Regions from separate parts of the Neobacillus sp. DHD-1R genome, predicted to be linked through region 1. Evidence: riboswitches for the same ligand, from Rfam matches in the RefSeq annotation. Region 1 holds a riboswitch; each other region holds the start of a gene.
The links. A riboswitch is a leader RNA that binds a small molecule or an ion and turns the genes downstream of it on or off. The one in region 1 is predicted to bind cyclic di-GMP.

Region 1 (11,099 bases):
CTCTTCACCAAACGAAAGAGCCAGTAAATCCTTAGCAAAATGTTCACCGCCTTTGGAAACGACATTCCGTTCCGAAGCCATTTTATAAAACTCATCTAAAACTTCTTCTTTCACTTTTGAATCAATCCATTGAAGATTGGCGATTTCTTTCGTTAATAATTCTACTTCGTCTTCTTTCAAATGTTTATAGACGGTAGATGATCCTTCTTTTCCTAATGAAACCAAGAGGATGGCCACTTTTTGAAGCCCTGTTAGCTTGCGCATATTACCCCTCCTTGTCGTCCTTTAACCAGTAGCGCAGCAGATCAACGAATTCCTCCGTATTTTTACCTGCTAATTGATTAATTTCATTTTGAACGTTGTTCTTTTTCGTTGCCTCTTCTTCAAATTCCTTAATATTTTTCGCTTCCAAGTACTCAGAAAATGGATCAAGATCTTCATCCTTTTTCCGTTTCATCCATCTCCCTAAAAGAATACCGCCGGCTAGTAAGGCTAAAGCCGCAAGCCCGATTAAGATATAATTCAAGTAGGATTGTTTTTGTGACCCGGAGTCTTTTGGTTTGGCTGCAGCCATTTTCCCTGTAAACTCTCTTGGGAATACAGTGATGCGCTTGTTTATATCAGCATCTGTAATTCCAGTATTTGCACCAATTGCCGTCCGCACGACATTTGAAATGATATTTCGGATGTTATCCTGTGTTGCCGGTGTTAATGAACCGGGATTTTTCGGATTAGGAGGTTCCACCCCGACATTGATAGTTAAATCATCAATTGTATAAGGACTTTGGACAATCTCTTTTGTAATCCGATTGACCTCGTAGTTGACTCGATCCTGCGTTTCCTTGTAATCGTTATTGCCTGCATCGCCGCTGCTGGCATAAGCCGGAACATCACCTTGGCCAGTCCCATCTACCCCGCCGGCAGCCGGTGTTCCCTTGCCCTTGTATTCTTTGCTGATTTTCTCCACACTAACGGCGATTCCTTGCTCCGTTCCATCCTTAGGAGCCTTGGTAACGGGCTCCACCAGGTTTTGCTGTGTTTTGACCTTATCAAAATTCAGCTTAGCAAAGGTCTGAACGTAGACTTTATCCTTCCCTAGCATCGTCCCCAGCATCTGCTGAATACTGCGCTGAATATCGGCCTCTACTTTTTGTTTAATATTTCTTTGACTTTCGTAACTGCCTACCCCCGTAAAAGAACCATCATCCTCCGAACCATTTAGCGTTAAAAGCTGACCGTACTGATCGGTAATCACAATATTTTCTTGCGGTAAATTAGGAATACTTTTTGAAGCTAAGAAATAGAGCGATTTGATTTGCCCCTGCTCCAGTTCTATGCCTGGTTCTAAGTCCACAATGATGGAGGCACTTGCTTGGTCCTCTTTCTCCGGTCGAATAAAGACACTGTCCTGCGGCATGGTAATCATCACTTCAGCGCTTTTAACACCACTAATCTTAGTCATCAAATTCGCTAATTGCTTCTGAATCGTTTCTCGTTCGATGACGTCTAATTCCTGCTCCGTTACGCCAAACTTCAGATTCTGGGTTTGTTCTGTAAAACTAATTGGACCGCTTTTTGGTAGTCCTTCAGAGGCTAAATTTACAATTAAGTCGGGAGCAGACTCTTTTGGAACAAGAATTTGCGTACCATTATTGGCAATCTTATAGTCGGTGAACCCTTGTTTTTCTAAAACCCCTTTAATCTCACCGATTTCCTTTTGGCTTAAGCTATTGGTATAAAGTGGTACATAATTCGGTTTTAATAAATAGAAAAAAACAAAGCAGAAAATGGCGATTAACGCCAAAAAGGTACCAATATAGAAAAATTTATTTTTCTTGCTGGTATTCATCCAAAACTGAACGATTTTTTCCTTAATATCACGAATTTTTTCTTTCATAAGTCATAGTTCACCAGCTTTCGTGTCAAAACTAAGCAGTTCATTATACTTGCATTCTCATGATTTCTTGATAGGATTCCACGACTTTATCTCTTACTTGGGTGGTCAGCTGGAGAGCAATTTCTGCCTTTTGGGCAGCAATCGTGACATCATGAATATTCTTGATTTCCCCTGTGGCAATTTTTTCAGACATGTTCTCTGATTGGACAATGGTATCGTTCGCGCTTTGCAAGGCCTCTCCCAACATTGCTGAAAAGGATGTCTTCGCAGGTGAAACCGCATTAACATTTGGACGCTTATCCAAAAATGTGGCTGGGTTTGTAAACAATGAATCAATTTTCATTATGGCAAAACTCCTTATCTACCAATATCTAATGCTTTTAACGACATCGTTTTCCCTACATTAAAAGCCGTAACGTTGGCTTCATATGCTCTCGAGGCACTCATCAGGTCAACCATCTCTTTGGTGAGATCTACATTCGGCATCATGACATAGCCATCATTGTTTGCGTCTGGATTGGTTGGGTCATAAACCGGATTGAAAGGTGTCTGGTCTTCAACAATCCTTGTGACCTTTACACCATTTGCTCCCATTTCGTTGTGTAAATATTGACTGAACGGGGCCGACCCTTTCGCCTCCACCTCAACCATCTTCCTTCGATATGGTACCCATTCTCCATTCACCAATTTTCCTCTTGTCGTCGTAGCATTGGCAATATTGGAAGAAATAATATCCATTTTCAGGCGCCCGGCTGTTAATGCGGAAGAACTTATGTTTAATGGCTGAAACATTGACATATTCGATCCCCTACCTTGATCTTATGGCTGTTTTTAATAGATTTAATTCTTCTCCTAATTGATAGCTTAGGGTTTGATACCAAATTGAGTTTGTCGTCAAATCGGTCATTTCCTGATCGACATCAACACCATTCCCACTATTTTGCATCACAACAGGCTGCTCGGTAATGAAGGCTCTGGCTGCTGTATTCCCGATTGGTATATGCTTTTCATTCGAACGCTTTCCTTCAAAAGAAGTGTTAGCTAATTCTCCTTTAAGCAGTTCCTCAAAGACTACTTTTTGCGGCTTATAATTGGGTGTATTGACATTTGCTAGATTATTAGAAATCGCATTGTGTCTTAACACTGAAGCATCCAATGCCTGCTTTAAAACGGAAATATTTTGAAGCATAAAAAACCTCCTTTTTAAAATTGGTAAATTTATCCATTTTCTCAGAACAAAAAAAGACTATTCCGAAGAATAGTCAATAGTAAATAAACTATAACTCTTCGGTAACTGGCTGGCGTTATCAAGATTGATGGTAGCCCCTATAGCTTTGCGTCCCTGGATTTCCCCAGGTTTGCCTTTATCGGATTAATTGTCGTTTTGTGGTAAAATTGGTCGAAATTTTATCAATACTATTATATTACATTGCGCTTACAAATATTACAATGGGGAAAAAACGAAAAAAGACCTACTTAACAAAAAATTTACTTTTGTTAAGTAAGTCTGATAGCTTTCATGGCTTCTGTCCAAGTTTCAAGCAGTTCTACCAGCATGGCTTGGACTTCATTTAAAGTTTCCGCCTCTTTATGGATATTCGCTTCGATTAATCTTTGCTTTAAATAGTCATAAAGTAGGAGTAGGGACTTCGAAATTTCGATATTCATATTAAGGGTCACCATTAATTCACTAATGATGTTCTGAGCCCTAAGAATGCGATCGTTGGCTCGCGGCAGATTATTTTTTTCAATCGCTAGTTTTGCCTGCTCAATGAATTTTATCGCACCTTTATATAAAAGCAGTGTCAGCTCTTCCCCTTTGGCATATAGTACTTGATTACTCTCATATGCTTGGTATGGATTAGTAAGAGACATAATCTTCCCCTTTTCGCTATTTTCTTTTATCATAAAAAACCCCAGTTGAACCATAGGCAGCTTCCCCGTACCGTTTAATCTTTTTTTCCTTTTTTAGGGCATGGAGATTGGATATTACTTTTTGCTGCTCTCCCTGTAACAGCTCTTTCACCTTTTCTTCCAATGGAACTATTTGTAACAGCTGTTCTTTAATGGCCGCGTTGAGGAGGATCCCACCCGCGGTTTGATCCAAACGGTTTACCTTTTCAATACAGGTTTGCCTCGCGTCCAGCAAGGCTTGGATGTGGTCTGTCTCGTCCGAATTCATTTCGTTTACTAGTTTCATTGTAAGCTGGCTATAGGTTTGGAGGAATGCCTGTTTCTGTTCATACATGGCTACATTCACCCGCCCATTTGCTGTGTTAACCAGCCGCTCTGGCTATTCGCTTTTTGAATCGCTTGTTCCATGGCTGTGAACTGCTTCCAGTAATAATCTTCTTTCGTTTGTAATCGCTTCTCCCAAGAATCGATTTGTGTGTCCAGCTGGCTTAATGATTTACCAAGGACCGTATCATTGGACGTGCCGGCTGTTTTGGAAATTTCCTTCATCGTCTCATTAAGTTGGTCATACAGTCTCCAGCCAATCCCGCTATTGGCAAATTCGTCTTTATTATTAGCGGTATTATTTGTCGAGCTGCCGGTATCGTATTTTTTGGAAAATAATAACGACACTTCATTGGTATTGTTTTCTAAAGCCTCTCTTAGCTTTGTTTCATCAATGACCAGCTTCCCATTTTCTTTATAATTGGAACTGGAGGTAATCCCAATTTCAGCGAGCGAATCGAATTGACTATTCATTTTTGTCGAATCCACATCACGAACATTCGAGTACAAGGTGGTGCGCAATTTATCTAAGGCCGACGAAATGATTCGGTCGCTTTGCAATAACCCGCTCTTTGCCTTTTCTTCCCATAGTTCGATTTGCTTGTCCTTCATGTCCGTTTTCTGGTCATCTAACAAGGGGGCATAGTCTTTATAGCGTTTTTCCCCGACCTTATCGTGCAACGTCTTGATGGTATCGTTATATTTATCGACAAACCCTTTGATCGAATCGAAGATCGAATCCACATCTGTCTTTTTCGTAATCGTGACATTGCTCCCCTGTGGTATGTCGTTTTTGATGGTAAAGGTAATCCCGTCGTAGGTTAGCTGATTATTCTTTAGCGTTAGGGTCGTACCGTTAATCGTCACCTGACCATCGACGGCATTTACAGCTGAATTTCCGGTGGCACCGCTAGGGTTTCCTGCCGGGAAGTCATTCTGTGTCCCGCTTACCGTGCCAGCTGCCAGATTTAATCCATTCACAGGGTTTGATAGATTCGCAATGTTAATAGTTGTCGCTGCATCTTTAGAGGTAAACACAATCGCCTGGTCACCGCTGGAATAGCTGGCGGTCACGCCCGTTTTAGCTGCTAAAGCATTGATTTTTGAAAGCGAGCTTCGGATCGAATCTTGAGCAGTCAGGTCTATTGTTTCTCCGTTCAAGCTAAATTGAAACCCATTCCCTGCTCCTAATTCACTTGCTTCACTTGGAAGCGTCGTGGAAGCGAATTTTACAGAGGAAGGCGTCCCCGGCTGATACGGTGTGGCAGCCGAAATAACATACTCACTTCTGCTTGGTATGCCTGCCAGCGTTACGTCTACCTTACTGCTATCCGATGAAGTCAGTTTACTTTTTGTAAAAGTAGACTCCAATCGAAGACTTTCCATGGAAGTACGTAAATCAAGGAATTTCGTATTCACCTCTCGATAGGCATCGACTTTCCATTCCGTCTTGGTCTTATTTTGGTAAACTTTATTTAATTGTGCCTTTTCTGCGTCCATTAATTTTTTTACAAGTGTTTCGGTATCGATTCCTGATGCCAAACCAGAAAAACGAAGATTGTTTGTGATCATCCTGCCATCCCCCGAACCATTTAGAGTATCTACTAAAGGGTAACGGCATTTTCGGTATAAGCGTTGAATAAGAAACACACATGAACCGTTTCTCCATCTACTCGCCAAGGTTTGTCCTCAAGAGGCCTTATTGAAGACAGTTTCGCCATCCACTCGCCAAGGTTTGTCCTCAAGAAGCCTTATTAAAGACAGTTCCATCATCTACTCGCCAAGGTTTGTCCTCAAGAGGCCTTATTGAAGACAGTTTCGCCATCCACTCGCCAAGGTTTGTCCTCAAGAGGCCTTATTGAAGACAGTTTCGCCATCCACTCGCCAAGGTTTGTCCTCAAGAAGGCTTATTGAAGACAGTTTCGCCATCCACTCGCCAAGGTTTGTCCTCAAGAAGCCTTATTGAAGACAGTTTCTCCATGTATTTAGCCATAAAAATACACCCCAGAAGTCAGATTTTACTCTAACTTTTGGGGTGCAGTACAAGTCAGCCCTTCTTTTTTTACTAATTGATTGTTTTATTCACAATTTCCGTTACCCGAATACCAAAATACTCGTCAATGACAACGACTTCTCCTTTGGCGACTACTTTTCCGTTGATTAAGAGGTCAACCGGCTCACCAGAGACGCGGTCCAATTCAATAATCGAACCCTGTGAAAGCTCTAAGATCTCGTTTATTTTCTTTTTGGTTCTCCCTAATTCAACGACTATTTCTAAATTAATATCCATCAGGAGGTTCATATTGACGGATTCCTCTTTGTCCTTTTTAGGGGGATTTTCTTCTAAATCCTTAAATAAAAATGGTTTGGTTTCTTCTTCCTTATCTCCTAGTAACGCGGCTAATTCTTCTTGTGAAATTTTCCCATCATGACTCATCTTTTTTACCCTCTTTTTCAAAAACAGTTTCGATTTCTGCTGCTAGGCGCGTCTTTTTCACACCTGGTTTGACTAAGAATTTAACGTCTTTCCCAACCATTGCTTTTAAGGGTTCCTCATAAAGCTGTTCGAGCTGGACGATATCCCCCACACTCAACGCTAAAAATTCTTCAATAGTAACATTGGAACGGCCTAGTTCAACGATGACCGGTATTTCAAGCTCCTGCAGCTTGGCTTTTAATAAATTTGATTCTTCTGGACTATTGGTTTTATTGCGGTTTGAAAATAATTGATAGGATGACAATTTGGGCAGGAATGGCTCTAAAATAATATAGGGAATGCAAATATGCATTAATTCCGATATCTCACCGATTTTAATATTAAAGGCAATCACAATCACTGTTTCATTGGGAATCGCTACTTGTAAAAATTGTGGATTGGTCTCAATCTCAACCACCTTTAAATTCACATTCATGAGATCTTTCCATGATTTTTGTAAATTTTCCACAAAGCCTTCAAATAATTTTTGGAGAATTTTATTTTCGATTTGTGTTAACGTCGTTTTTTCTTCAGAGAAAGCAGGCAGATCCCGGCCCCCTAATAACCGATCAATAATGGCAAAAGCCATCTGCGACTTTAATTCCATAATCATGCGGCCCTTTTCCGGGGTCTCAAAGATATTCAAAATCGTGAAGGGTGGCAGTTGTTTAATAAACTCTTCATAGATCATCTGGTTAACGGACAACACGTCCACTTGAACAATCGCCCTCAATTGCGTAGAAATGGCGGATGCCAATTGGTAAGCAAAGTTATCATGAATGCGCGTTAAGACCCGCACCTGTTCCATGGACAACCGCAAGGCTTTTTTAAAATCATATACTTTTACGTCATTGCTATTTTCATAAAGTTTCATCGTGTTTTCCTCACCGCCGTATAATCATTTAAAGGGAAAGTGGAAAGTAGAAGTAGTCTACTTTCCCTTTAAATACTAACACTTTGATTTGATGATGGTCTAGGGTTAATTGGATACCCCTATGAATCTATTAACGTTTTAAATTCACAAGCTCTTCTAAAATGGAGTCTGAGACGGTAATAACCTTAGCATTTGCTTGAAAACCACGCTGGGCAATAATCATTTCGGTAATTTCTTCTGAGAGATCAACGTTTGACATTTCGAGCTGGCCGGAGACGATTTGGCCGGCGTTATTATCTTGACGCTTGTGGATCAGATTATCAATATTCGTTTCACGATCAGCATTCCCCGTTAATTCATACATTGAGCCGCCTACTTTTTTCAACCCGGCAGGATTGGATACAAGCGCAGTACCGATCGTAGCAATATCAGTTGTCGTCCCGTCTGCCGCTACTCCTCTCACTACTCCATTAAAATCAATCGTGTAGGAAACGTACAAATTAGAATTAATGTTAATCGGACCAACTGTGTTAGGCACAGGACTATCCGTTATGCCCAGTACTTTATATCCTTGTGGGGTTACGAGGTCACCATTCGCATCCCTGTCAAAATTTCCTGCTCTGGTCATATATTTCGAGCCGCTGTCGGTTTGGACAACGAAGAAACCATTCCCATCCATATATAAGTCAGAAGAAAGGTTTGTTGTGGTCGGACTTCCCGGCGTTTGAATCGTATCAACAGAGGCTGTTTTTACACCTAAACCAATTTGGACAGGATTGGTTCCCCCTGAATTACCGCTCGGGGTTGAACTGCTGCGCACCGTTTGACTGAGCACATCTTGGAACATAATCCGGCTTTTCTTGAATCCGACCGTATTCACATTGGCAATATTGTTACCGATAACATCTAATTTATTTTGAAATCCTTTCATTCCCGATACACTTGAATTTAATGAACGTAGCATAATTTACCCTCCTGATTTAAATTAGTTTTGTGTAGATATATCTTTAGCTGAATGAATCATTCCCACAGGAACATCCTGGTCATTCACTTGATAATAGAGTTGATTATTGTTTTGGATAATTCCTTTAACAACCCCGCTTATTGGCTGGCCTGTTACTTCATCGGTCCAGGAAACTTCTTTATTGATCATCGGTGAATAACGGCTAATATCCAGCTGTTGACTAGTCATAAATTGATTAAATGCTTGATTTAAGTTTGAAATTTGTTCCAGCGTGCTAAATTGCGCCATTTGCGCAATCATCTCACGGTCCTCCATCGGCTGGGTTGGATCTTGGTTTCGTAATTGGGTGGTTAAGATTTGCATAAAAAGGTCTTTATCCATTTGGTTCTGTTGCTTGGTTTGTTTTGTGCTTGTTGTGGTCATGTTTACGGAATTAATCGTATTCATCATGCTTTCCCCTTTTTAAGCAAGTATATTAATCGTGTTTTGCGTTCCAGTGTGTTTGTATTCATCGATCATCGAATGGCTCTGATAATAATCATCGACATTAATTTTCTTTTTCGCAAATCGCTGCTGTGATTGTTCCTGGCGCGGCTTTTCTTCCTGTTGTGAAAAAGAATGCTGTAATCCTTGTCCACTTAAGGATATCTCTAGTTTATCGACTTGAAGCCCCTGCTGCTGCAGCGACGAACGCAGCAAAGAAATCTGCGATTCTAATGATTCTTTACCGAGCAGCGTTTCAGCCGAAAAGTGAGCAAATACTTGTCCTTTATGAATGGACAATTGCACATCAATATCACCAAGCTTTTCAGGGGTTAACGAAAACTTTGCTTCAATGAACTCAGATGCCTTTTTGAGACTCGCTTGATTCTGGATTAACTCCATGACCTCAGAGAAAAACTGGTGAACAGTAACCTTCGGCATGGGGGTCTGCTCCCCTTTATTAGCAGCTGAAGCTGTGCCGTTAGGATGCAGCGATTGAAAAACAACTTCTTTCCCCTCAAACTGTCGCTGGAGGTCAAAATCAGGAACCGCTGCCGTTTCCTTCTGGTTAGTAAAAAGGGTGGAGTTAGCAGCACTCTCAACCACTTTTTGCAGGGATGGAACAGTTTGGATTGCTTCTTTAACTGGTACATTCGCTTCAGTGAGCAGCTTTGCGATTTTTTCAAAGCTGATTGGTTCTTGTTGATGACTAATTCTATTTAACTTTTTTTCTAGTAACGCAAGTATCGGTTTTTCTGATTGGATGTTTTGCCATTCTTGTTCAGATTGAGCAGGTGTTACTTGGTTCAGATCGACACTTTGTAATTCTTTTTCTAAGCGCTTAAGGGCTGGATCGTTTGGGTCAATATTATTTTTGAACCATTCACTTATAAAAGAAATAATATCATCTCTCGTTTGTTGCTCGTTGTCATGAGGCTCTTCTTGATGATTGTCCAGGTCTGCTAATGTGATAGGCTCGTTGGCTTGCTCATTAATTGGCTTAACCAATGAGCTCAGCTTGGCGATAAGTTCGCTGGTTGAATCCTGTTCTGTTTCTTTTTTAACCTCATTCAGTATCTCCAAAAATGATCCGGCTGGTTGGTCATCTGGTTTTGTAGTGCTGCCTTTATCAGCAATAAACTGGGATGCGGGCTTCAGGGAAGCAGATGGAATCACAATCTATTCTCCTTTCAAGTGGAGTTTTTTTATTTTTTAACAAAGTATTCCGATAGGATTTACCTTATATTAGAAATGGTGTAAAATAGTAGAAAAGAAGTCATACTACAGGAGCGTAAAACTATGAGCATAGGTCCCGTATCTTCAGATTGGTTTAAAAATATAGCTCTACTGTCTATATCGACCAATCTTCCAAAGTTGACTAGTGCAAATTCGCAAATTTCTAGCAGCGATTTTTTTCAAGCTATTTTACAAGCTGTATTAAGTGAACAAGAATCGTCCAAGCTGCAACAGCCCCAGCTTTCAAACGGCAGTTTTCTGGCTGGTATTTCTCCAATCCCTGCTGCGATAAAGGACGCTTCACATGTATTAGAAACAGGCAAGGGTTTGAATTTTTCAGAAATTTCTGTAGAAAATTTGAATTCGAATTTAAAAGGAAAATTAAGCAATTACGGAGAAACGTTCATGGAAGCGGGCAGAAAATATAATATGAATCCGAAGCTCCTAGCATCTATCGCCATGCATGAAACGGGAAATGGTACATCCCATGCAGCCATTGAAAAAAATAATATTGCCGGCATGATGGGGAAACATGGCCTAAGACAATATGATTCGGTTGCAGAAAGTATTTTCGATATGGCGAGAAATTTGCGACAGAATTATTTAGATAAGGGAATCGATACGATCGCAAAAATCGGGGCTAAATACGCCCCCGTTGGTGCCACTAATGACCCAACCGGATTAAATAATCATTGGGTAAAAGGTGTCAATAACTTCTTTGGTAGTCTTGTATAGAACAAAAAGCTCCAACGCTGGATTGCGTTGGAGCTTTCTTTTTTTAATGCTTCGTCATTTTAAGTGAGCTTTCTAACCATGAAAACAAGGTATTATCGCTTTCTTTTTTAGTATTGTTTTGTATATCGTCTTTGTCTTTGCAATCGTCTTTGTCTTTATCCTTTTGCTGCTCTACTTTTTTATCTTTGCAATCTTC
Region 2 (11,099 bases), 1.5 Mb from region 1:
ATTTTGGTTATGTGACAAATTTACAAGAGCTGGTCACTAATAAAAAGGAGCACTTGCTAGGCCTATTTGCACCAATTGAAATGCCCAAACAGCTTGATCGCGGTCCGTCTGTTCCCTCGCTTTCTCAAATGACAAAGGCAGCGCTTCAACGCTTGAAGCAAAATCAAAAGGGCTTTTTTCTTTTAGTAGAAGGAAGTCAGATTGATTGGGCGGGTCATGACAATGATATTGTCGGGGCCATGAGTGAGGTTAAAGATTTTGAAGGAGCCTTTAAAGAGGCCATTCAGTTCGCCTTTCATCGAGAAGATACGATTGTCATTGCGACAGCTGATCACTCAACTGGAGGGATGAGCATTGATCGAAATGATAACTATAAATGGAATCCCGGTGTTATTAAAGCAATAACCGCAACACCACATGTCATTGCTAAACGGCTCCATGAAACAAAAGAAATGAGCATTTTACAGCAGCACATGCCCTTTCCCATTCTTGAGGAGGATTTGAAACAAATCGAATCAACGTTAGAAATGGGACTAGAAGATACATGGCAACTGCTTATTAATATTATCAATCACTATTCCAGTACCGGATGGACCACAAAAGGGCATACAGGTGAGGATGTCCCCATTTATGCGTTTGGGCAAAATAGTCATTTATTTAGCGGCAGAATGGAAAACAGTGATATTGCAAAAATTTTATTTCAAATTATGGATTAAAAAAAGTGAAGACATAGAGGATCCTCACGAGGCACCGTCGTACAACCGATGGTGTTTTTTTGTTTAAAGAATCTGAGAAAAAACTTGAATTTCTGGTAATCGGTTGTGAGGAACAACATGGAGAGAATCGATTGCTAAGGACAAAGAAATGTGCAAAGAGGGATCAAAATAACCAGGCGAAACATCAATTCCATCGTTATTGCACCTCCTGTGGATATGCAGTATTAATACCCACATTATAAAAGGTGTATGTTAATGGTATATGTGTGATTTGTAAATTTTTTGTCAAACTATGAGAAAAGCGCAAGCGCACTGGTCAGCGGCGTATGGCCTGGAGCGCTCCAACTGAGATAAAGGAAACACGAAGAGCCGGAGACGAATCGATGTTGACTTATCGTAGGGCGGAGAGCGAAGGACAATAGCCGCTCGGGCGCTGGAGCTGGACAATTCTCGAAGTCACAACTAATAAATTCTGATATTATTGAAAAAGACAGCTCACAAAAGTGGCTGTCTCTTACATTATGGATCGGTACAAAAGACATCATTTTGCCTTTCGAGCAAGCTGCAAAAATTAAAAAGCTTGTTTTATCTTTTTAATCATTTCTGCATATTCTTCTTCGGTTAAGTAGGTTTTTCCTGGATTCATCTCGAAAGTCGATCCCCAATTTTCTTTACCTTCGTACTTAGGTACAATGTGCATATGTAGGTGATGCAATGTATCTCCATAAGCTCCATAATTAATTTTACTAGGTTGGAAAGTCTGATCGATCGCTGCTGCCACTTTTCTTACATCATTCATAAAAGCTGCTAATTCATCGCTAGTAAGCTCAAATAGTTCTTTTACATGATCTTTATAGACGACATTACATCTGCCTGTATAAGTCTGCTCTTTAAAAAGAAAGACAGTTGAAACATCAAGTTTACCTATTTCTATCATTAAATTATCTCGTCTTTCATCTTCCATGCAATACATACATTCTTTGTTTAATTCCATCTTTTTTTAGCCTCACTTTAAATATTAATTTTGATCTACCTATTTAATATACTACAGTATAATTTGTATTATAAGAAAAGAGAGTGAAAGGAGAGTTTTATTTTTGGAAAAAATAAAGGCCAATGTAGAAGCAATTCTAATAGCAGATACTCCAGAGTCATTTGTAACGAGGAGAATTTCAGATGTATATTTTGAATTTGGGGGGATGAGAGGGGACCGTCACTTTGGAGTTACTAGTAAGGCTGATTCTAGACAGCCTATGTATCCACGAGGAACAGAGATCCTGAACCGCCGCCAAATTACGATTGTAGCAGAAGAAGAATTAGCTAGGATTGCTGAAGAATTGGGCGTTGAATCAGTAATGCCTGAGTGGTTAGGGGCTAATCTCTTGGTCAAGGGATTTCCTGAATTAACTAAACTAAATATGGGGTCACGTATCCTTTTTCCTAGTGGAGCAGGCTTAATCTGTATGGGGGAAAACCAGCCGTGTACGCTGCCTGGGGAAGAAATACAAAAGCACTATGAAAACCATGAAAAGCTGGCCTTCCGTTTTGTGCGTGCAGGTTATAAAAGACGGGGAATCGTATGTGCAGTCGAAAGACCGGGAGAAATTCACCAAACGGATGAGGTTCATATTTTGGTCAATGATTTTTCTAACCCCATGCAATAGGGGACTGGTAAAAATAAAAAAGGCACACTGAATGAATGTGTGCCTTACCATGCAATTAATAAATCCGATCACCGTTAAAGATAGAATTTTTTACAACAACATAATCTACATTACGGATCGCGAATAACTTGTTTCCACCGGCATAAGAGATAGAGGATTGAAGATCTTGCTCCATTTCGATCAGGGTATCTTTTAAAGAGCCTTTGTACTCAACAAACATTTTTTTACCTTCGACATTTCTCTTTTCACCTTTTTGGAATTCTGAAGCGGAGCCAAAGTATTCTTTATAGCATTTTCCATCCTTCTCATATGTTTCCCCAGGTGATTCTTCGTGTCCGGCAAACAAGGATCCAATCATCACCATCGATGCCCCAAAACGAATCGATTTAGCGATGTCACCGTGGGTACGAATACCGCCATCCGCAATAATCGGCTTACTTGCCGCCTTTGCACACCAACGAAGCGCTGCTAATTGCCAGCCGCCTGTACCAAAACCAGTTTTAATCTTTGTAATACATACTTTTCCTGGTCCAATTCCCACTTTTGTAGCATCGGCACCAGCGTGTTCTAATTCTCTTACGGCTTCTGGAGTTCCGACATTACCTGCGATGACAAAGCTCTCAGGCAAATGTTTCTTAATATGCTGAATCATTTCGATCACGGCATTAGAATGGCCATGTGCAATATCAATGGTAATATATTCTGGTGTCAGCTGTTCAGCAGCTAATTCTTTGATAAATTGATATTCCCCTTCTTTTACGCCAACACTAATGGATGCATATAAACCGCGGTCTTGCATATCTCTAACGAAAGACATTCTCTTCTCTGGTTCAAAGCGATGCATAATATAAAAGTAATTATTTTCTGCTAAAAAGATTGCAATTTTTTCATCAATAATGGTCTGCATATTGGCAGGCACCACAGGTAATTTAAAGGTACGTCCCCCAAAGGTAACTGTTGTATCACATTCAGAACGACTTTTCACTACGGATTTAGCAGGAATAAGTTGTATATCTTCGTAATCAAATACATTTTCCATGAAATACACTCCCAAACACGAATATTTAAGCTTAGTTAAATTAAAATGTTCGTACATATGCTAATTTACATTGTTTTTATCAGTATGTCAAAGTTTTTATTAGTTATGTATCATAAATAAAGCGTCCATGTTTTATTTCCTATTAAAAAGGGTAACGAGAGAAGTGAGTAATGAATATTACTTGCTCTTTTTCTTTGTAAGAAGATACATACTTTCGTGAGGAGGTTCTAATTATGGAAAATAAGAAGGCAGTGCAATTATCGAAATATACCATCAATAATGAAAAAAAAGCTGGATTGACTACCAATCAAGGGCTTAAGGTAGCGGAGGATGAGTTTTCTTTAAAAGCCGGATTAAGAGGCCCGACACTGATGGAGGATTTTCATTTTCGCGAAAAAATGACACATTTTGACCATGAACGGATCCCTGAACGGATTGTTCATGCGCGCGGAGTGGGAGCACATGGGATTTTTCAACTTTATGAGTCGCTCGCAGCATATACGAAAGCGGATTTTCTAACGGACACCTCGAAAACCACACCTGTATTTGTACGGATTTCAACGGTCCAGGGTTCGAGAGGATCAAGCGATACGGTCCGAGATGTGCGTGGCTTTGCGACTAAATTTTATACGGATGAAGGCAACTTTGATTTAGTCGGTAATAATATGCCTGTTTTTTTTATTCAAGATGCTATTAAGTTCCCTGACTTTGTACATGCCCTTAAACCAGAACCTCACAATGAAATTCCCCAAGGTGCCAGCGCTCATGATACGTTCTGGGATTTTATTGGACAAAATCCGGAATCTGCCCATATGGTCATGTGGTTAATGAGTGACCGTGCCATTCCTCGCAGCTTGCGGATGATGGAAGGCTTTGGTGTGCATACGTTCCGCCTTATCAATGCGGATGGGAAAGCTCATTTTGTAAAATTCCACTGGAAACCAGCGCTAGGCATCCATTCGCAAGTCTGGGATGAAGCTCAAAGGGCAGCTGGTAAAAATCCTGACTTTCACCGTCAAGATTTATATGAAGCCATTGAGAAAGGCGATTTCCCAGAATGGGAGCTAGGCTTACAACTCATACCTGAAGAAGATGAATTCAACTTTGATTTTGATATTTTAGATCCAACAAAGTTATGGCCAGAAGAAGATGTCCCTGTAAAAATTGTTGGTAAAATGACCTTGAACCGTAATGTTAATAACTTCTTTGCAGAAACGGAACAAGTTGCTTTTCATCCCGGCCATGTCGTGCCAGGTATTGATTTTTCTAATGACCCTCTATTACAAGGACGTTTATTTTCTTATACAGATACGCAGCTCTCACGTCTTGGAGGTCCTAATTTTCATCAAATCCCGATTAATCAACCTGTCTGCCCATTCCATAACAACCAACGGGATGGGATGCACCAAATGGCGATTCATCAGGGACAAACAAGCTACCATCGGAACGGACTAAATGCCAATCAACCTGAACCGGTTCCAGTTGAACTAGGAGGATATGAATCGTATCAGGAAAAAATTGAGGGGCGTAAAATTAGAGGACGAAGTGAAAGTTTCCTAGACTTTTATTCTCAGGCGAAGTTATTTTATAACAGTCTTGCTCCATTTGAGCAGCAGCACTTAATCGATGCCTTTAGCTTTGAACTGGGCAAATGTAAATCAGACATGGTTAAAAATAATGCGGTAGCCCTGTTAAATCATATTGACCGGCAGGTAGCCGTACAGGTTGCTGACAACATTGGTGCGGAAATTCCTGAGGAAAACCTTGAGGTTAAATCTGATAAAAAATCACCAGCCCTTAGTATGGCGAACACAATAAGTAAAACTGATACAAAATGTGTTGCGATTGTATTAAATGGTGTAGCCGAAGACGAAAAATTAACAGAATGGATTAAATCTTTAGTTCAGTATAATCTAAATTATAGTATTGTCGCGAAAAAGCTCTCTGTCATTAATGCTGGTTTAAAAGTAACGGATACTTTTGATACCGCAGATTCAAGTCTTTTTGATGCAGCCTTACTTATCTGCAATGAACCTAAACTTGAACCGCCTGTTTTGGAATTTATCGAAACCACTTTTAAACACTTCAAACCATTAGCAGTGGCCATTAGCGATAATAAAGCCTTAGAGAGAAGCCGTGTAAACTTAGAAAGTGATGGAGTATACGATTTAACCCAAACAGACATCCAACAATTTATTGAAGGAATCGCAAAGGATCGTTTTTGGAACCGCCAGCTATAAACCGTTATTAACCAAAGCCCTGAACCTTTTAATTGGTTCAGGGCTTTGTTGTGGTTCCTTAGATAATGAGCATAAAATCTAGATTAATAATTTTAGAATTTTCAGATTGGTATAAATTTATATTGACGGTAATTCCGTTTGTGTTATATATTTTTACATATTGATGTTAGAAAATATAACATATGGAGCTGATTCTTTGAAAAAGATTGAAGCAATCATTCGACCGGAGAGGCTCACAGAGACTATTAAAGGGTTAAGGAAGATTGGAATCACGGGTTTTACCGTTTCACAGGTGGTTGGCAGAGGGAAACAAAAAGATACGCAAGGTGTTTACCGCGGAAAAAATTATCAGGTGACCCTGCATCCAAAGATTAAATTGGAAATAGTTCTTTCTGATTATTTGGTGGAATCCACCATAAAGGCAATTGTCACTTCTGCTCAGAGCGGTGAAGACGGTGACGGAAAAATTTATGTCTATCCAATTTTAGAAGCTTATAACATCCGAACAGGGACAATTGACTACGATATTGATGATTTAGCGAATGGGGAGGGGTAATCTTTTGGAGCTAATGTATATAAATACAGTGTGGGTCGTCCTTGCTGCAGCCATGGTTCTGTTTATGGAAGGCGGATTTAGTTTACTTGAAGCGGGGTTTGTCCGAACGAAAAATGCAGTTAATGTTACGATGAAAATTTTTGTAGACTTAACCATTGGCGCGTTAGCATTTTGGCTGATCGGATTTGGGGTCATGTTTGGTAAGGATGCCTTTGGATTTATGGGAACGAATCTCTTTGGAAGCCCCGAAAAAATTACCCTTTCGCTGGAGCTGCCAAGTGTCGCGTTTGTCCTTTTTCAAATGGGGTTTGCCGTTGCTTGCATCTCGATTATTTCTGGAGCAGTTGCTGAACGAATGAAATTTAAGGCATATGTAGTAACAGCGGCATTAATCACCATCATCATCTATCCGCTTTCGGGCCACTGGATTTGGAATAGCGAGGGCTGGTTAGCAAAGTTAGGGATGAAGGACTTTGCGGGATCAGCAGCCATTCATGCTGTCGGTGGTTTTACCGCTTTTGCCATGGCCAAGCTGCTTGGACCGAGAAGAGGAAGATTTAATAATGATGGAAGCGTGAATGTTTTTGCCCCTAGTAACATTCCGTTAGCTTCTGCCGGTGCCTTCATTTTGTGGTTCGGCTGGTTTGCCTTTAATGCCGGAAGTACATTAGATGCATCTAGTAAAGAGTTAGCTCCGATTGCCATCAACACGATGTTAGCTGCAGCAAGCGGCGGGTCAGCTGCTCTCTTTTTGACGATGAAGAAATTTGGAAAAGCAGATCCGAGTATGACGATCAATGGCGTGTTAGCCGGATTGGTTGCCATCACCGCTGGCTGTGCCTATGTATCCGAGTGGAGCGCGATTCTAATTGGTGTGATCAGTGGAATCATAGTCATTTATGCCACTCTATTGGTGGATCATTTAAAAGTAGATGATCCTGTCGGAGCTGTGGCGGTACATGGTTTCGGCGGCGTGTTTGGCACCATCGCTGTTGGTTTGCTTGATAAGTCACAAGGCTTGTTGACAACAGGTGATTTTTCGCTTTTAAAGGTGCAGGTTCTTGGGGCAGTGGTCGTTATGGCTTGGGGGCTTATTGGGGGAACGATCATTGCGAAGCTATGCGAAAAAACAGTAGGTTTCCGGGCAACCGAACAAGAAGAAGACGAGGGTTTAGATATGTCTTACCATGGTATTCCAGCTTACAATGAACTAGAGAGGTTTACTGACTTGCCTTCCAGTTTATTTAATTTTGAAGAAACGACGGGCATTACAGTCGCTCCTCCGGCCCTTAGGAAAGAAAAGACAAGTAATGTGGGATAATTCGTAACTTGGGAATCCGCTTTGTGAAGGGATTCCTTTTTTTATTAAATTGATAGGAATATGTAAAAAGCCAAAGGACTTGTTGTCGTTTGGCTTTTCATCTAGCTTATATTTAACTTGGTGTTTGGCTCAAATATTATTTATTTCTGTTTTGTAGCCAAAGCTGTGAGAAATTTGCTTACTAATCTCAATAATAGATTGGCTGAGCTCATCGTTTATATCTTTGGGGATCTGTTCGGAAAAGCCAACAATGACAACCGCCCCTAAGAGCTCTCTTTTGTAATTTAATACAGGAAAGGAGACAGCGGACACTGATGGTACAAGAGGTTCACTTGCAAAGGAAATTTCCCTTTCCTTAATCAGCATCATTTCCTTTTCCAGTTGAACTAGGTTGTCTTTGGCAATTTTCTTACTTTCAGACTCCTTCCAGCCTTGAATAATAGATTCATCAGAGAAGGCCATAAAAATTTTGCCGGCGGCAGAAAATAGCGGCAGCAGTGTTCCAATTTGAGCCCCAATATTAAAACCTTGGCTCACATTCAGCATCTTAATGACCATGGGGCCATTGTTTGTCCAAATGGAAAACAAAACAGTGCTCATGGTTTTACTATTCAGCATTTCTAAATAAGGCGTTATTCGATCCAGAACATTTTCTTGATCAACTGCAGCCATCCCATATTCAATTAATTTACTGCCAAGAATATAGGTACCCATGGCCTTATCACGATAGAGGATTCCTAGTTGGGTAAAAGTATTTAGATATTTGTATAGATTACTCTTCGTTGTCTGGGAGAGCTCTTGTATCTCTGAAAATTTAATTGGCTTTCCATGTTTAGCAATTAGATCAATAATCCCCATTCCAATTTCTAATGATTGAATGGTTGACCCTTTTTTGACATTTTCCATAAAACCCTCCTAAAACAGCTCCGTCAGTTTATATGTTTAAAAATAACAAACTTGTCCTGACTTTTAAAGAGAAAGAAAAATAAACATAGTGCAAATGATATATAAGCCAAAAAAACAGAGCCTTAAAATTAATAAATCTTTCCCTAAAAGTAGATGAAGCAAGTATAGAAATCGAATATAATGATAGAAACAACTAATCGGAAAAGGCAAACTTCACCGAAAGGGAAGGACGCAAAGCCGTGAACCTAACCGCTTTTAAAAGCATATGGTCGTCAGGCTGCCAGGTTCTCATTCTATGAGCCTTGGCTGATAGGATGGAGGATTGATGTAGATAATGAGAAGAATTATGGTGGCTGTCATGCTGTTTTTTACACTAGCTGTTGGAGGTGCAAGTTTAAACGTGAAAGCCTCAGTCTCACAAGACAGGGCAACATGGCTCTGGAACCCTTGGTTGATTGTCAATGATGAACCGGGAATTATCGCCTTATTAGAGAGCAAACAGGTAAACAAAGTCTATCTGCAGATAGATCGTGATATTTCGATGAATGTATATCGCAGCTTTATCCAAAAAGTATCGGAAAAAGGTATTCAAATTTACGCATTAGACGGAGCACCAGGCTGGGTGGCACCAAAAGGCTATACAAGCCAAAACCAATTAATGACTTGGTTGGGCAATTATCAAAATGGCTCCACCTCTGCTCAAAAATTTGCAGGTGTTCATTTAGATGTCGAGCCATATTTATATAGTGGCTGGACAACGAATCAGGCCGAGACAATCAAATCCTATCAGTCATTATTAACGAAAGCGAAAAACAGTACACTTGCTTTAAATCTTCCTCTCGAGGTAGACATGCCGTTCTGGTTTGATGAAATAAACTATAAAAATACATTTGGAAAAGGGATTTTAGCCGAATGGGTAACCGTTAATACAAGCAGTATAACCATTATGGCCTATCGTGACTCGGCCCCGATGATTATTGATCTTGTAAAAAATGAAGTTGCTTTTGCCGGAATATATGGTAAATCACTTGTTGTCGGTGTGGAAACAGGAAAGACCGATGAAGGCGATAACATATCCTTTTATGAAGAAGGAGAATCTTTCATGAATCAGGAGCTCACCAAGGTTAGTGACTATTATGCTAACACTCCGGGCTTCAATGGCATAGCCATTCACCATGTTGGCAGCTGGATGACAATGAATCCCTAATAATGAAAATAGGGTTTTTGCATGGAATAGCAACGGTTTTAACGTTTTATGTTGGAACAAAGCGCTGGTGTCAGGCACCAATAAAAAACAGAACCTTGTCGTGGTGACGAGGTTCTGTTTTGCGTAAGAAGGAGTTGACCAATTTATAAAGTACCAGCCATTCCACCGTCTATATTCACCGCTGTTCCAGTTACATAAGAGGCAGCATCTGAGACGAGGAAGGTAATGACTTTAGCTGCCTCATCCGTATTTCCAATACGGCCTAAAGGAATGTTGTGATCTGGCTTTTGTGCAAATTGTTCCCATGTAAGTTCAGGAGCGGTTTGTTTCCACTTCATTTCAATCTGATCACTTCGGATTAACCCAATACAAACAGTGTTAACCCGGATATTGTCAGCACCAAGGTCCTTACTCATAGCTTTAGTAAGAGCCATGCCGGCTGCCCGGCTCACCGTAGTTGGCAAGGAGGAAGCAGGTGGAGTTTTGGCAATGGCCGCCGTCACGTTGACAATGGCTCCTCCTCCGACTTGACGCATATAGGGAAGGGCATATCGTGAACAATTAATTGCTCCAAATAATTTTAAATCAAGGTCATGCTGCCAAAGGTCCGTGCCTACTTTTTCAAATGGTTGGGCGGATGAAGTACCCGCATTATTGACTAAAATGTCTATCCGTCCATATTGATCAACGGTAGAAGTGACAACTCTTTTACAGTCATCTTCCTTCGTTACATCCGCTTCTATGTAAAAGACTTCAGTACCTGTTTGTTCGAAAATAAGTGTTGCTGCTGTTTTAAGGTTTTCACTATTTCTTGCACAAATCGCGACTTTAGCTCCTTCATGAATTAAATGCAGAGCCGTTTCCAATCCAATTCCTTTACTTGCACCAGTTATTAAGGCTACTTTTCCTTTTAATCCTAAGTCCATAGTGCTCTCCATTCTAAGAAAATTTAATCATAACCCTTAAATTATATATCTAGAATCTAATAAAAATCAAAAAATGTAGGGCTGCAATATATATTCAAATAATTCTAAATAATAAATTCTTTCACAACAATACACCTTGTTATACGATGTGTGTTGTTATACAATGTTACTAGAAATATTTGGAGGTAATCCTATGGATAGAGAATTGCTAAAAGGCAGTATTGAGATTTTATTGCTTTCTTTATTAGTCGAAGTAGATTGTTATGGATATGAAATGACCAAAAAATTGCGAGTGTTAAGCGAAGAGGCCTACCATATGAACGAGGGAACACTCTATCCTGCGTTAAAAAGGCTGGAAAACAAAGACTGCGTTACATCGTACTGGAGTCAAGAAATGGATGGAAATAGAAGGAAATATTATTCCATTACCGAAACGGGCCGGAAAGTTCTAGCAGAGAAACTAAGTAACTGGAAACAGATCAATCAGTTAATTGACAAGACGTTGGGGGGATTATCATGAAAGA
Region 3 (11,099 bases), 2.0 Mb from region 1:
AATTTTTCCTTTTTCCCCTCGCACCTCTTTGAACAGATCGTCTTCTTCCATTCCAATAAAGGTATCTTTTGTTTCTTTTAGCATATCGGTTACCTGTGGCGTAAGTTCTCTAAGCTCCTCGACCTTATCAGTTATATAAACTATATCTTCACTTACCTGTTCAAACGTTGTCTTAAGCATTGCTGCTGTATCCTTTACTTTATCCGTTATTTCTTCAGGATTCCGGATGATGTAGGAAACCCTGCTCGACGTTTTTTGAACATTTTCCTTCATAGCTTCCCGCGTCTGTTTATCCAATAAACTAATAGCTCCACCTGCGATGGCACCAAACAGCATGCCCTTCCAAAATTGGTTTTTTCTCGTCATCTTAAACTCTCCTTCAAAAAGAATAATTATCATGAAACGATCTTAAAAAGTAAATAATACCAATAGATATATTACCATTTATTTTGCTTTATCAAACATTCCTTTGCAAATCTGCCAGTTGTCTTTATTCTTTTTCCTGGATAAACTACATAAGAAGTTTATATTGACAGATACTTTTTAACATGAAAAGATGGGATTATTAATTGAACGGGGTGACGAAATGAATTTATCAGAGAAATCTGTCGAAAATGTTGCATATATGATTGAACAAATAAAAGAAAAATTAAAAGTATTAAACCTTGGGGCAATCAAGCCTTCTCATTTTGATGAAGACATGTATGAAGAATTAAAGGAAATTTATGAAATGGTCTTAAAGAAAAATTCGTTTAGCCCTAATGAAATGCAGGCATTGGTGGAAGAGCTTGGAAACTTAAGGAAGAAATAAGAAAAGCGCAAGCGCCCTGTTCAGCGGCGTATGGCCTCCTCGGAAAAACTAACGCTTTCCCTTCGTGCGATGCCATTGCTGCCGAAGCCTTCCTTGTGGAGCGCTCCAACTGAGATAAGGTGAAACTTCAATCAGCGAACGTTCTTCTCGCTGATTGTTAGTTGAGCCGATCGGGTGCTTACGGGCAGTTGAGAATCTACTGCCCCTTAAACGCGATAAAGGAAACACGAAGAGCGTTAGCGATTCGATGTATCGTAGGGCGGAGAGCGAAGGACACTAGCCGCTAGGGCGCTGGAGCTGGACAATTCTCGAAGCCACAACTAATAAATTCTAATAGTATAAGCAAAAAGGATGTCCTTGAGACATCCTTTTTTTGCTTATTTCTGCTCGGTTAAGATTACGGGACCATCTTTTGTAATGGCGAGCGTGTGCTCATATTGGGCAGAATATTTTCCATCGATCGTTCTTGCTGTCCAGCCATTGTTATCCATTTTCGTTTGGTATCGGCCGATATTTACCATTGGTTCAATTGTAAATACCATCCCTTCTTTAATTCTGGCACCTTTTCCGGGCAAACCATAATGCGGAACATCCGGTTTCTCGTGTATAACTGCACCAATTCCATGGCCAATAAAGTCTCGGACAACAGAAAGACCTTCGCTTTCAACATAGGTTTGGATAGCATGACCAATATCTCCAATGCGATTGCCCACTACAGCTTGTGCAATTCCCCGATACAGGGCCTCCTTCGTTACCTTTAATAAGTGATCCGTTTCCTCTGAGACATTACCCACTGCGTAGGACCAAGCAGAATCAGCCAATGCCCCATTATAATTAACGACCATATCAATTGTTACTATGTCACCTTCTTTTAAAGGTTCTTTCCGTGGAAACCCATGACATATTTCATCATTGATACTGGCACATGTTGCATATTCATAGCCTTTATAACCTTTTTGTTCTGGTGTTGCTCCATTTTTCTTAAGAAATTCATCCACAAACATGTCGATTTCCCATGTGGTTACACCTGGTTTTATTAATTTGGCAATTTCTTTATGACAGGCTGCAAGAATATCTCCAGCCTTCTTCATTGCATCAATTTCACGTTGTGATTTTAGGACTATCATTTATTTCCCTGCCTTTTTGATTATATTTATGTACATCACATAATATTGTTCGTCATAGTCATCTTAAAAAGATTATAGTTTTAGCTATCATTGGCAACACTTTTAATATTAACTCTATCTACACATTTTTTCAAAATTACTTTAAATTACTAATAAAATTTTTAATGTTCATTATATTGTAATATTCAATCGTTCTTAATATGGTACTTTTCTATTCTTTTTGGTAGAATGGAACATATAAAGTATTCCCCATTATTTTTCGAATACCCTTGGTTATTGATGGATAACTATACCGTCCGTAATGTGGGATAAACTATCATATTAATTAGGTGTGTGAGGCTCAATGATTGGTGACCGCGTTAAAAAATTCCGCTTAGAAAAGAAAATGTCACTATCCGAACTAGCTGAACAAGCTGGGGTTGCAAAGTCCTATTTAAGTTCGCTTGAGAGGAACCTGCAAAAGAATCCATCTATTCAGTTTCTCGAAAAAATTGCTACTGTATTACATCTTCCTGTTGAACATTTAATACACGAACAAATTGACAAGGATGAATTGGATACAGATTGGATGAATCTGGTCAAAGAAGCTATGAATTCAGGTGTTTCAAAGGATCAATTTCGCGATTTCCTTGAATTTAATAAGTGGCGGATCAATCAAAATTCGAATGAATAGATAGAAAAGCGGAAGCGCCCTGGTCAGCGGCGTATGGCCTGGAGCGCTCCAACTGAGATAAGGTGAAACTTCAATCAGCGAACGTTCTTCTCGCTGATTGTTAGTTGAGCCGATCGGGTGCTTACGGGCAGTTGAGGATCTACTGCCCGTTAAACGCGATAAAGGAAACACGAAGAGCCGGAGGTGCATTCGTGCTTGACTTATCGTAGGGGGAGAGCGAAGGACACTAGCCGCTAGGGCGCTGAAGCTGGACAATTTTCGAAGCCAAGACTTTAAATTCTTATATTATAAAAGAAAAAGCATTCTACAAAATGACATTTTTTGTAGAATGCTTTTTTTAGTATGTACCTGATGGTTCTTCCTGTTCATCTCTACTAAGAAAATTTCGAACTTCCTCTATTGACAGCCCTAGTCCTTTTGCCTCTAATATGAGTGTTAGCCATTCTTGATCGATTACATCTACATCTCTTTGTGTAATTATCATTTTTCTCACTCCTAAAATACATTTCGTATTCCAGGTAACCCGGCCATCATAGCAAGTTAGTTCATCCCTTACCGTAGATCCTCGGCTTTGCGTCCTTGCTTTTCAACAAGTTTGCCTTTTTCTGCCTCACTCCAACTTAAGCATTACAGATTTTCTAGTATTCCTCTTTTCTTTATGGGCAATATGACTTAATTTGTTTTGATATGCCCATTATATCTAGTTCTTTTATAACAGGTTGTTGTATTTTGTCACTTTTAAAAATTTTCTTACTATTTTTTCTTCCATATTAATCCATTATTCTACATTTTACTTCCTTATTTTTAAAATAATAGAAATTAATCCCAATTTATTGAATAATTATATTTGTCTAAATTGTGACATTTAGCATATAATGTAAACAACGTAAAAATAAACTTAATATTAATAATATTCAATTAATGGTGGTGAGACCTTAGAATGACTATTATTCATGTATTGAATTTTTCTATCCCCATCGCTTTTATAGTGTTTGCAGGTTTTATGCTGGACCATATGTGTAAACCAACTAGTCAAGAAAAAAAAGCTGGAGATGAGTGAGAGCCACCCATCAACCAGTTTTTTTTATTACATTAATTCGATCGATAAATTGGAAATGTTATACCAAGTGATATTTTTATTTAGGTTTGGGAAAGCTACATCCGAAGACGAAAGGAGTGTTGACTTTGGCACGCGGAGAACATTTTGAGCATAAGAAAAAAAATCATCCAGGGGATTTTCCAGAGGATAGCCTAACGGAAAAGCATGTAAAGGAAGCGATCGGGGACGAGGAATTGATCGTAACTCAAGAGGCTTTTAAAAATAGAGTCGAGAATGAGGACGAGCGGCGCGAAGATACCGGCCGATGGCTCCCAAATCATATGAAGTAAAAGGCGTGATCTTTTCACGCCTTTTTATATGGAATAGGGGAGGTAATAGTGAATCAGGTTTATCCTTTTTCCACACTTAAATCCCGTATAAATTGATGAAATTCAATTTTCTTTAACCATTCAGCCGCTTTTTCAATATCCTTTGAAAAAATTCGATCTTGTATAATGGATGGCACTTGTTCCCTTCCTTTTTCATAAAACATTTTTGTATGCATTGCCATTTTGTCCACTCCACGAATTTCTACTGCCTGCATCGCACAAATCAACTCAATGGCGAGGACTCTTCTTACGTTTTGAATAATTTGGTAAGCATGCCTGGATGCGATGGTCCCCATGCTTACATGATCCTCTTGGTTTGCCGATGATGGTATCGAGTCAACACTTGCAGGATGAGCAAGAGTTTTATTTTCTGATACGAGGGCTGCAGCTGCATATTGCATGATCATTGCCCCTGATTGTAACCCTGGTTGAGGGCTTAAAAATGCCGGTAGGTTATTCAATTGTGGATTGACTAATCTTTCAATCCGTCTTTCCGAAATATTCGCAAGCTCGGCTACTGCAATTTTCATAAAATCCATGGCAAAAGCGATCGGTTGGCCATGAAAATTTCCTCCCGAGATCACCTTCTCCCCATCATCAAAAATTAACGGATTGTCAGTTGCAGCATTCATTTCTATTTCTAATTTTTCTTTTACATAATCAAAAGCCTGCCAAGAAGCACCATGGACCTGTGGAATACAGCGCAGCGAGTAAGCATCCTGGACTCTTAATTCACCTTGCTGTGTGGTTAATAAACTATCGCTTAAGTAATGACGAATTCTTGCCGCCGTGTCAATTTGCTGTTTATACCCCCTTACCACTTGAACTTCTTCCGCAAAGGCGTCAATGATGCCGTGTAATCCTTCTATTGTCATTGCAGCAATCAGCTCACTTTCAAAGGCTAACTGCTCTGCTTCTAGATAGCCAACCACACCCATTGCTGTCATGGCTTGTGTCCCATTAATAAGGGCAAGACCTTCCTTTGCCTCAAGTGTTACTGGGAGAATACCTTCTTGTTGTAGTGCTGGAAACGAGTCCATGCGATTTCCTTTGTAAAATACCTCCCCTTCTCCAATTAAAACCAAAGCTAGATGAGAAAGTGGAGCAAGATCACCGCTAGCACCAAGCGACCCTTGCTGCGGAATGACCGGGATAATATCCTTATTGACTAAATCCAATAATCTTTCGATAACAAGAGGCCTTATTCCGGAATACCCCTTTAACAAGGCATTTGCGCGAAGAAGGACCATTGCCTTGGCCGCTGCCTTTGGAAAAGGATCACCCATCCCGCATGCATGGGAGCGAATTAAATTAAGCTGTAGATCTTGAACATGTGCTTTATCTATTAGTACATCGCTGAATTTCCCAAAGCCAGTTGTAATCCCATAAACTACTCTCGAGTCGGAAACAATCCTTTCTACTGCTTCTCTGCTCTTTTGTGCTGCCTCCAAACTTTTTTCAGCTGCTGCCACCTTTTCCTTACGATATAATACAGCTTTCATTTCCTCTAATGTTAAACTATTGCCTGTTAACGTAATCATATAACCCGCTCCTCTACCACTTTAGTAGAATAAAGAAAGAGGCTGGAATCCTCATCAAATCAGATTTGGATTCCAGCCTCTTTTATGTTCATAAGAACGTTATGATGTATTTTATTAAGGTGCAGCCTCATAGGGATCATTCCATTCTAAAAACAATTTATTTAATAATTATTGTATGTGAATAAAACCTCGTCTGTCAATAAAATTTTCAGAATTTTAGCACAATAATACTTTAGCAGGATAATAAGGTGAAGGTCGATTCTTTAACTGGATAATTTAATCAAATTTTATTCCCTTTAATAAGTCGGCAAAGGCATTATTAAGCGGTTCATTTTCTTTTTCTTGCTGTTTTAAATACTTCTGCACGGATTGTTTATCCGCTTTTCCTCCAGTTTCTTTCTTGCGTCGTGCTTCAAAAGCAGATAGTTTCTCCCGATATCCACATTTACATGCGAAGATTTGGCCTTTACCTTCACCACGAAGTTCCATTTTCTTTTTACATTGAGGGCAGCGTGCATTTGTTACCCGTGCGACATTCTTTTTATGACCACATTCACGATCTTGGCAGACAAGCATTTTTCCTTTCTTGCTGTTTACTTCTAGCATTGGTTTTCCACAGTCAGGGCATGATTTTGTGGAAATGTTGTCGTGCTTGTATTTTTTATCACTTGCTTTAATTTCAGCAACAATTTCTTTTGTATGTTCTTTCATTTCATTTATGAACACATCTTTTTTTAGTTTCCCTTTAGCAATCAGCTCAAGTTTTTGTTCCCACTCAGCTGTGGTTGCTGGCGATTTTAATTCTCCTGGTACTAAATCTAGTAGTTGGCGACCTTTAGAAGTGATATAGATTTCTTTTCCACCACGTTTTTCGATTAGGAATGAATTGAATAGTTTATCAATAATATCAGCACGAGTTGCAACTGTACCAAGTCCACCAGTTGATTTTAACGTATCAACAAGCTTCTTATCATTTGTTTCCATGTACTTCGCAGGATTTTCCATGGCTGACAGTATAGTGGCCTCCGTAAAGCGAGCAGGGGGCTTTGTTTGACCTGATGTTTGAGCAATTAACTTTGTTGTTAATACATCACCTTTTTCAAGACGAGGTAATAACTGCTCTTTTACATCATCGGTTGATTCTTCATCATCGAAACGGTTTTCGTACACTTCTTTCCAACCAGCATTTATTACTGATTTTCCTTTAGCAATGAATTTTTCATCACCGATTTTTGCTTGTACTGTTAACTGCTCGTATTCAAAAGCAGGGAATAATACAGCTAAGAAACGTTTAATGACAAGGTCATATATTTTACGTTCTTTATCTGTAAATGCCGAGAAATTCACATAACCTTCAGTTGGAATGATGGCATGGTGATCACTTACTTTCCTATCATCTACAAAGGCATTTGTTGCTTTTATTGGCTTTGATAATACTTTATTTGCAAGTGAACGATATGCACCTACACCACACGCTTTTAAACGCTCAGGAAGCGTACTAACAATGTCTGAAGATAAATAACGTGAGTCTGTACGAGGATATGTTAACACTTTATGTTGTTCGTACAGTTTTTGCATAATATTTAGCGTTTCTTTAGCTGAATAACCAAAGATTTTATTGGCATCACGTTGTAACTCTGTTAAATCATATAAAGCAGGTGAGAATGCTTTCTTTGCTTTATGATCAATGGAAACAACAGTCGCATTTTTACGTCCAAGTAAATGAACGATCGCGTCAACTTTTTCTTTATTAAAGCTACGACTATTACCATTCGCATCTTGCCATGTTAATTTAAGTCCATCTGTTTGAGCTTCAATGCCATAATATGTTTGAGGTTTGAAATTCTTTATTTCTTCTTCACGTGCTGCAACCATTGCAACTGTTGGTGTTTGCACACGTCCACAGTTTAATTGTGCATTAAATTTTGTTGTTAAGGCACGAGTTGCATTTAAACCGATATACCAGTCTGCCTCGGAACGTGCTACTGCAGAAGCATATAAGTTTTCATAATCTTTACCAGGCTTTAAGTTTTTGAATCCATCTTTAATCGCTTTATCTGTTACAGAGGAAATCCACAGACGTTTGATAGGCTTATGAACTTTTGCTTTATCAATTATCCAGCGTGCAACTAATTCTCCCTCTCTCCCTGCATCAGTAGCCACGATTATTTCATTCACATCACTGCGATTTAACTGTGCTTTTACAGTATTAAACTGTTTTCCAGTTTGTTTCATGACAACTAATTTCATGCGTTCTGGAAGCATAGGAAGGTCTTCTAAGTTCCATGTTCTATATTTAATATCATATACCTCAGGATCTGCTAAAGTTACTAAATGTCCTAGCGCCCATGTAACGATATATTTGTCGCCTTCTAAAAATCCATTTCCTTTTTTCGTACACTTCAATACATTTGCTATATCACGTGCTACGGAAGGTTTTTCAGCAATTACTATACTTTTTGCCATTTTTTCGAACTCCTTTACTGACTCTGTACCGTTTAATATACCATAATTTTAGGCTGAAAAAATGTCTGGACACTTTTATTAGCGGTCATCCTAACATCGCTTGCTTAAGATTTAATAATTGTCCCTGCCTGTTAGACTTGAAACATCTTCCATAACGATAGTATGATGTAATCGCACGAATATAGAGAAACGAGGATTTTTCATGAGGATCAGGGATTGGGATGTAAATTTAAAGGTTCGCTTGTTTGCAGAAGCGATGGTAAATATTACCTTTTGGATGTTTTTTCCGTTTTTATCGATTTATTTTGCTGAAGAATTCGGCAAAAGTAAAGCGGGTTTATTATTAGTGTTTTCACAGGTTTTTTCGGTTATTGCTAACTTAATGGGAGGGTACTGTGCCGACCGTTTTGGCCGGAAACGAATGATGGTCCTGTCAGCAATCGGACAGGGTCTCTCGTTCTTAAGCTTTGCCCTGGCGAGCTCTCCGTGGTTTCAATCTCCTTGGTTAGGGTTTATCTCCTTTACTGTTGCGGGAGTATTCGGTTCATTTTATTGGCCTGCAAGCCAAGCAATGGTAGCCGATGTAGTGGACGAAAAACACCGCAGCAATGTGTTTGCCATTTTTTATACTTCTATGAATATTGCCGTTGTAATCGGGCCAATCTTAGGCGCTATCTTTTATGTGAATTATCGCTTTGGATTATTGTTATTTGCTGGTGCTGTTTGTATCTTAGTAGGCTTGATTTTAGCAAAATGGACGCGGGAAACGGTCCCGGTTCAAAAGCAAACATTCCTCTCTAGTGATGGGAAATGGTATTACTTTTTAAGGGATCAGTTTAGAGATTATGCCTTGATTGTGAAGGATAAAACCTTCCTGTTATTTATCATTGCTGGCGTATTAGCCGGGCAGACATTTATGCAATTGGACTTATTAATTCCGGTTTATATGAAGGATTTTGTTAGTAATCAGCATTTATTTTCAATTGGGGACTGGTCAGTTGATGTCAAAGGGGAGCAGGCTTTTGGAATTGTCCTAGCTGAAAATGGCTTCCTTGTTGCACTATTAACTGTTTTTGTAACAAAGTGGATGGGCAAATATTATGAACGCAATGTATTTGCTCTCTCCTCTATCGTTTACGCCGTTTCCATTGTCATTTTTAGTCAAACAAATTGGATTTGGGGGCTTATCTTTGCAATGGCCGTTTTCACGTTTGCCGAATTAATGGGAGCCGGTTTGCAGCAAAGTTTTGTTTCCAAACTTGCACCTGAACATATGAGAGGACAGTATTTTGCAGCAGCAAGTTTACGATTTACCATAGCACGGACAATTGCCCCTCTTGCGATCCCATTAACGGTCTGGGTAGGCTATGGTTGGACATTCTTTATACTCTGCTTGTTGGCCCTAGTGAGTGCAGGGTTATATTGGGTCATGTTTTATGTGTTTGAAAAACAAAATAGTTACTCTACATTATAAAGAGAAGATGTTGTATTACATCCACAACTAGATTGATTTTCCACATAAATAAAAGATACAATTAAGATCATAAGAAGCTATATGGAGGAATTACTCATGTGGAAGGAATTTAAGCAGTTTGCCATGAAAGGCAACGTCATTGATTTAGCTGTCGGTGTGATCATCGGCGGAGCATTTGGAAAAATTGTTTCATCTTTAGTCGCGGATATCATCATGCCCTTGATAGGATTGATAATCGGCAAAACAGACTCCTTTTCTAAACTTGCTTATGGCGATTTAAAATACGGACTATTTATTCAAACCGTTATTGACTTTTTTATCATTGCCTTTTCCATTTTTCTATTTGTTAAGTTCATTAACCGTTTTAAAAAGAAGGAAGAACCAGCGGAAGTTGTGGTTAAAGTGGATCCTCAGGAAGCGCTTTTAACTGAGATTCGCGATTTATTAAAAGAACAGAAAGATTTATTACGAAAAAATGAAACATCTTGACCACTTAATCGTATATTTAAGTACCAAATAAATTTTTGAGGTGAAAAAATTTGTACACACAAACATCTACAGAGTATATGCCATCCGTATTAAGGACATTTGCTCTTTCATTGGCCATTGCCTTTTTGGGAACAATGGCGGGTGCATTTGTCGTACCTCCTGGTTTATTTATGCCGTTAATGATTTTAGAATTTGTCATGCTGATTACCGCTTTCTTCTTCAGACGGAAAAAAGCCATTTCATATTCTTTTCTGTATATCTTTACCTTTATCTCTGGGATTACCTTATATCCCATCGTAGCTCATTACCTGCTTACATCAGGAGCAAATGTTGTCGTAATGGCATTTGCTAGTACTACTGTTGTTTTTACGGGTATTGCGATTTACGCAGCAAAGTCGAAACAGAACTTCTCCTTTTTGGGTGGATTTTTGTTAGCTGCACTTTTAGCCTTAGTGGCCATTTCAATTTTTAATATGTTCTTCCCATTAAGTTCAACTGGTATGCTTGCATATTCCTTTATTGGCGTATTGGTATTTAGCGGTTACGTTCTGTTTGATATCAGCCGGATGAAGCATTACGGGGTGCGCGCAGAAGAAGTCCCGTTGATGGCATTGAACTTGTACTTAGATTTTATAAACCTATTTATTAGCATCCTTCGTATCTTAGGGATTGTAAATAGTAGAGACTAACAGAAAAGGAGCATGGCTGTTACAGCCATGCTCCTTTTCTGTTAATTCCTGTTGATTAAGTATCGTTAGTCATCATGCAAGGGACTGCATTTTAGGCTTGAGCCGTTCCTTCGCTCTTTTCATTCTCGTTTTTACTGTCGACATCGGCAAATTACCTTTCTTTGCGATCTCGAGCAGAGACAAACCTTGATAGTAGTATAGATAAATAGGAGCTCGATAAATCTCTGGTAAGGTCATCACCTTTTCAGCCATTTGCTCTGATGCAAATTTATGTAAGACTTCTTCTTCAGGAATATGGTGGGATTCGAACGTGACTGGATAGGAATAAACCCCTTCCCTCCAAAAATGCTTACACTTTTTTTCCTTCCGCCAATAATCCCGGCATTTGTTTACCGCAATCG

Region 2: another riboswitch for cyclic di-GMP. It lies ahead of AC3ANL_RS23180 (amidase); the one in region 1 lies ahead of flgB (flagellar basal body rod protein FlgB).
Region 3: another riboswitch for cyclic di-GMP. It lies ahead of AC3ANL_RS20820 (anti-repressor SinI family protein); the one in region 1 lies ahead of flgB (flagellar basal body rod protein FlgB).

Annotation. Positions count from the first base shown of each region.
Region 1 is NZ_CM173232.1:769,827-780,925, reverse strand. It holds gene fliG (flagellar motor switch protein FliG) at 1-264, opposite strand, end outside; gene fliF (flagellar basal-body MS-ring/collar protein FliF) at 266-1,897, opposite strand; gene fliE (flagellar hook-basal body complex protein FliE) at 1,941-2,240, opposite strand; gene flgC (flagellar basal body rod protein FlgC) at 2,255-2,695, opposite strand; gene flgB (flagellar basal body rod protein FlgB) at 2,706-3,086, opposite strand; cyclic di-GMP riboswitch class I at 3,184-3,270, opposite strand; gene fliS (flagellar export chaperone FliS) at 3,395-3,805, opposite strand; gene fliT (flagellar protein FliT) at 3,789-4,145, opposite strand; gene fliD (flagellar filament capping protein FliD) at 4,154-5,707, opposite strand; partial or broken gene fliN (flagellar motor switch protein FliN) at 6,201-6,440, opposite strand; gene fliM (flagellar motor switch protein FliM) at 6,562-7,485, opposite strand; gene AC3ANL_RS03695 (flagellar hook-basal body complex protein) at 7,616-8,449, opposite strand; gene AC3ANL_RS03690 (flagellar hook capping FlgD N-terminal domain-containing protein) at 8,471-8,896, opposite strand; gene AC3ANL_RS03685 (flagellar hook-length control protein FliK) at 8,912-10,108, opposite strand; gene AC3ANL_RS03680 (glucosaminidase domain-containing protein) at 10,232-10,903, shown strand; gene AC3ANL_RS03675 (OmpL47-type beta-barrel domain-containing protein) at 10,947-11,099, opposite strand, start outside.
Region 2 is NZ_CM173232.1:4,688,323-4,699,421, reverse strand. It holds gene AC3ANL_RS23220 (alkaline phosphatase) at 1-716, shown strand, start outside; gene AC3ANL_RS23215 (HIT family protein) at 1,288-1,710, opposite strand; gene AC3ANL_RS23210 (MOSC domain-containing protein) at 1,814-2,380, shown strand; gene guaC (GMP reductase) at 2,436-3,419, opposite strand; gene AC3ANL_RS23200 (catalase) at 3,653-5,659, shown strand; gene AC3ANL_RS23195 (P-II family nitrogen regulator) at 5,856-6,215, shown strand; gene AC3ANL_RS23190 (ammonium transporter) at 6,220-7,536, shown strand; gene AC3ANL_RS23185 (IclR family transcriptional regulator) at 7,666-8,442, opposite strand; cyclic di-GMP riboswitch class I at 8,638-8,727, shown strand; gene AC3ANL_RS23180 (amidase) at 8,777-9,649, shown strand; gene AC3ANL_RS23175 (SDR family NAD(P)-dependent oxidoreductase) at 9,793-10,575, opposite strand; gene AC3ANL_RS23170 (PadR family transcriptional regulator) at 10,769-11,095, shown strand; gene AC3ANL_RS23165 (permease prefix domain 1-containing protein) at 11,092-11,099, shown strand, end outside.
Region 3 is NZ_CM173232.1:4,209,914-4,221,012, forward strand. It holds gene AC3ANL_RS20800 (YtxH domain-containing protein) at 1-366, opposite strand, end outside; gene AC3ANL_RS20805 (DUF1128 domain-containing protein) at 587-811, shown strand; gene map (type I methionyl aminopeptidase) at 1,189-1,938, opposite strand; gene AC3ANL_RS20815 (helix-turn-helix domain-containing protein) at 2,282-2,611, shown strand; gene AC3ANL_RS20820 (anti-repressor SinI family protein) at 2,949-3,095, opposite strand; cyclic di-GMP riboswitch class I at 3,126-3,221, opposite strand; gene AC3ANL_RS20825 (hypothetical protein) at 3,797-4,000, shown strand; gene hutH (histidine ammonia-lyase) at 4,060-5,580, opposite strand; gene AC3ANL_RS20835 (DNA topoisomerase III) at 5,857-8,046, opposite strand; gene AC3ANL_RS20840 (MDR family MFS transporter) at 8,249-9,520, shown strand; gene mscL (large-conductance mechanosensitive channel protein MscL) at 9,617-10,009, shown strand; gene AC3ANL_RS20850 (Bax inhibitor-1/YccA family protein) at 10,060-10,698, shown strand; gene AC3ANL_RS20855 (RNA polymerase sigma factor) at 10,771-11,099, opposite strand, start outside.